2 regions of the Priestia sp. AB genome follow, and region 1 is predicted to be linked to the other one. Evidence: riboswitches for the same ligand, from Rfam matches in the RefSeq annotation. Region 1 holds a riboswitch; the other holds the start of a gene.
The links. A riboswitch is a leader RNA that binds a small molecule or an ion and turns the genes downstream of it on or off. The one in region 1 is predicted to bind FMN.
Positions count from the first base shown of each region.

Region 2: linked by a shared signal. The riboswitch ahead of POF52_RS02700 (ECF transporter S component) and the one ahead of ribE (riboflavin synthase) in region 1 are both predicted to bind FMN.

Region 1 covers NZ_JAQMYN010000002.1:455,355-457,765, forward strand. The annotation lists gene POF52_RS08555 (bifunctional 3,4-dihydroxy-2-butanone-4-phosphate synthase/GTP cyclohydrolase II) at 1-360, opposite strand, end outside; gene ribE (riboflavin synthase) at 377-1,036, opposite strand; FMN riboswitch at 1,315-1,465, opposite strand; gene POF52_RS08565 (YkvI family membrane protein) at 1,573-2,411, opposite strand, start outside.
Region 2 covers NZ_JAQMYN010000001.1:521,115-523,525, reverse strand. The annotation lists gene POF52_RS02705 (ferredoxin) at 231-479, shown strand; gene POF52_RS02700 (ECF transporter S component) at 558-1,133, opposite strand; FMN riboswitch at 1,288-1,430, opposite strand; gene serA (phosphoglycerate dehydrogenase) at 1,729-2,411, shown strand, end outside.

The DNA of each region.
Region 1 (2,411 bases):
TTGAAAATCACTTGCTACCGTCGCTTCATTTACAAGAGCCATAACGGTAGCAGAGCGTTCGTATGCACTGATACCTGTTGTACTTGAAATATGATCAATACTTACTGTAAATGCTGTGCCATGTACATCCGTATTGTTCGCTACCATCGGGTGAAGATTCAATTTATGCGCAATTTCTTCATTAACAGGTGTACAAATTAATCCTCTTCCATGAGTAGCCATAAAGTTAATAACCTCAGGCGTCGTTTTTTCGGCTAATGCAATAAAATCTCCTTCGTTTTCTCGATCTTCATCATCGCATACAATAACCACTTTTCCCTTTTTTAACTCTTCAATGGCTTCTTCTACTTTATGAAACATCTCTTTCACCTCACTGTTAATTTGTAAAACCATGCTGCTGCAATAAATCCTTCATGTTACCTGAACGATTCGAGGCGCCAGGAGTTGACTTATTTGTCATCATCTGATGCATATATTTAGCTAACATATCGCATTCAATATTCACCTTGTCTCCTCGCTGTTTGTCTCCAACGACTGTGTGAAGCACCGTGTGAGGAATAAGAGAAATAGTAAATGATTGGTTGCTGACATCAAAAATAGTAAGACTTGTTCCGTCTACGGAAACAGATCCTTTTAACATCATAAATTCACGAAGTTCAGGATCGACTTGAATTTCATAATAAAAGGCATTTCCTTTACGTGTTTTGCTTACAATGGTTCCAATTCCATCAACGTGTCCGCTAACGAAATGCCCTCCAAACCGGCCATTTGCAGCCATCGCCCGCTCTAAGTTAACACGTGATCCAACGGTTAGAAGCTGAAGGGTACTTGCTTTAATCGTCTCCGGCATGACATCGACCGTAAATTCATTTTGAGAGTAAGCCGTTACGGTTAAACAAACGCCGTTAACTGAAATACTGTCCCCTAAGTTCACATCTTCTAACACGGTCTTCGCATCAATCGTAAGAACAATTGCTTCTGTGGCCTTTTGAATACGTTTTATTTTTCCAATTTCTTCAATGATACCTGTGAACATTTTCTTCACCTGCTTTGGCGCTATTCCAACTTCTTATACCATTTTGAAATAGCAGCTGCTTTTTTTTCATATTTATCTTTCCCCCAACCACTGAAAATAAAAAAGCCCCTTGAACAAATGTCCAAGGGGTCGGCTGAGCTGAATCAGTTTTATCTATGCAAAATTCCGCTAATTGTATACGAAATAAACAGTTATATTTTGTGTACAAAAACAAGGGTAGCTTTAAAAAAGGCAAGCGTGCCCCTTATTAATTCAACACAAAAAAACAACTGTGCTTCCTGATCCTTCTCCCATCCAGACTTTTACTGTCGGCTCTAGACTTTAACTAGATCCACCGCTAACATACATCGTATGAAAACGGGTCACGGGCTTAAAAGCATAAGCTTTATCACCGCCGGTTGGGACTTACACCCGACCCCGAAGGATAATATATTCGACTGCTATAGTCTTATTTGTTTTACATTATAGCAAAGTAAAATCGACTTGTCACATCATTTAACTTCGTTTTTTCACATCTATTCTTTAAAATCCAGCTTTTAGCTTATTTTTTCTTTTTTAATACATAGCATCCATACAAAAGCTAGTCCAATATAGCCAAATATGGGATACAAAAATTCAAGAAGCTGGGCATATCCGAATTGCCCAATAATAAAGCAAGCCAAGATAATAAACGCAAAAGCTTGTTTGTCATTGAGGGGAAGAAATGACTGAAGCTGCTTAGCGATGCCAAATACATTTCCAATCAATGTAGTAAAAATCTCGCCCAACACAACTACCGTAAATAAAACATTCACCCACGCTGAGATATTTTTAACAACGGCACTCATCGGAATATCAAGTTGAAATGAATAAGGCAAATTGGAAAGGGCAAGATGAGTAGAAACAAGCATAAACGTAAGTACACATCCTCCTATTACGGCCCCTTTTTTAATCACGCTCCTATCTTTCACCGAGCTTCCTAATGGAACCAAAACGGCCTGAGCCAAAGCTAGATTCAGGGAAATATATAAAAAGGGACTAACCGCCCACTTCCACTGCGTGACGAGCGTTAAATCCGGCTTCGTTTGAATCAGTGAGAAATAGCTGATATTCGGCATAAAGATGATAAAAGCAAATGAAAGCATCATCGGCACAACAAGAGAATTAACCATTAAAATACCGTTAATTCCTTTTGCGATAAATATATAAGTTAAAACAATTGTAAAAATCATCCCAACAGGAGGCCACAGCCCGAACTGTTCTTTTCCTATTGCCCCCGTACTCGCTAGCATGACTGAAGTTACTCCAAATAAAATGACAATCATTACACCGTTTACCGCTTTTCCAAGCACATCACCAAATAAATATGTATTAAGCTGCTGATAAGAAGAAGCCC
Region 2 (2,411 bases), on a different contig from region 1:
GTACCAAAAGTGACCAATAGCATGTGAGATAAAGGCTTTTTAGCTCTTTCCTTTATGTATCAAAACGTTTGGGTAAGTGAAGAAACCTTGATTTGATAAGCATTCTCAGTGACTTTTCTATTGAAAAGTTTTATAAATCATTTTACAATGAATAAGGAGAAATTTCACTCTTGATTCGCCAAGAGATTATATAATGAGAAATTTTCGAACACTTTACAGGAGGTCTTGTTATGCCAAAATATACAATTGTTGATAAAGATACTTGCATCGCTTGCGGCGCTTGCGGAGCAGCAGCACCAGACATTTATGATTATGATGATGAAGGTATTGCATTCGTAACATTAGATGATAACCAAGGTGTAGTAGAAATTCCAGAAGATCTAGAAGATGATATGATGGATGCAATGGAAGGCTGCCCTACGGATTCAATTCGCGTAGCGGATGAAAAATTCGAAGGCGATGCTAATAAATTCGAATAAGTATGGAGCAAACCTGTAGTGTACATGCTGCAGGTTTTTTTATATATAAAAATCGCTCTCCCCGGGAGAGCGATTGAATTAAACAGCAATGCGACGCGTGATCCATTGCTTCATTTTTGAAAACAATAAGACAAAGATAACCCCTGTTGCTGCTCCTTTTATTAAGTTAAACGGCAAAATACCTGCAACGATATATTGACGTGCTTGTTCACTAGACATTTCTGGCGATTGCAAGAAGATTGTATACGCTGGTAAGAAGACATAATAATTTAAGACAGCCATGAGTACCGTCATTACCACCGTACCCGTAACCAAACCTATCGTTACACCTTTAGCCGTTTTAAATCGGTTGAACATGTATGATACAGGAAGAACGAACAGTAAACCAGCCACAAAGTTCGCCACTTGACCAACTGGAACCCCTGTAGCACTTCCTTGAATTAAATAATTCAATAAATTTTTTATTCCTTCTACTATAACAGCAGCCATCGGTCCAAATACAAGTGCTGCTACGAGTGCAGGAATTTCGCTAAAATCAATTGTTAAAAACGGAGGTAATCCAGGAATTGGAAAATTAATCATCATTAAAATATAAGCAATACTACTTAACATTCCTAGTATGACCAGCTTTTGAGTTTTCTTACTTTGTTGCATCTTGCCTCTCTCCTTCTTTGTGATCCACTCTTCAAAGAAGAAAGGTTCAACTTTATATCCCCACGCAAAAACCTCCCAACAAACGATTCGTTGAGAGGAGACATGGTAGGCATATTTAATAAACGTTCATCACATTAGGTTTTGAACGCTGAACCTCCACCTTCTCCCATCCAGACTGTACTGTCGGCTTTGGAATTTCACCAAATCTGCTCGTATGTATTACATATAAGCTCGCGGGCTCAAAACAATTTGTTTTTTACCGCCGGTCGGGAATTTCACCCTGCCCCGAAGATAGACCAATATTTAATTATGAATTTATTATATGTTATCTCGAATTAAAAGTAAATAAAGAAGTTTTTTAATTCCTATTAAATTGATGTCTTTTATAAACTTCATTACTGTTTTATATGTAAAATAAGGAAATAAGTGCATAACCAACAGTATTATGACATATTTATAGTTTCAATTTTACGTTTATAATTGTGTATTTGATAACTAATCGTAAAGTTTGAAAAATATAATTGACAGAATTTTTTTAACATGGTAAATTATCAAATATTTGATGATAGTAAAATCCAAGGGAGATGTTCACGTCATGTATAATGTATTAGTAGCTGATTCAATTAGCAATGAAGGTCTTGCTCCACTACTTGAAGCTCCTCATGTGAATCTTACGCGCAAAAAAGTTGAAGAAGTTGAGAATGATTTGCATACGTACGATGCGCTTTTAGTACGGAGTGCTACGACGGTTACAGAGGATTTGCTGGCAAAAATGCCGAATTTAAAAATTGTTGCTCGCGCTGGAGTAGGTGTCGATAATATTGATATTGAAGCCTCAACCAAACGAGGGGTTGTCGTTATTAACGCGCCGAACGGAAATACCATTTCAACAGCGGAACATACATTTGCTATGATGGCTAGCTTGTTTCGGCATATCCCCCAAGGAAATGCTTCAGTCAAAGCGCGCGAATGGAACCGCTCAGCATTTGTTGGAACAGAGCTTAATCGCAAACACCTGGGCATTATCGGATTTGGACGAATTGGCTCAGAGCTTGCCAAACGCGCAAAAGCCTTCAATATGAGCGTTCACGTTTACGATCCTTTTTTAACCTCTTCCCGAGCTGAAAAGCTAGGCGTAGAACTATTATCCCTGGATGAATTACTAGCAGCAGCGGATGTTATTACCGTGCACACTCCGCTTACCAAAGAAACAAAGGGATTGCTCAATCGTGACACGTTAGCCAAAACAAAGAAGGGTGTGTTTTTATTAAACTGCGC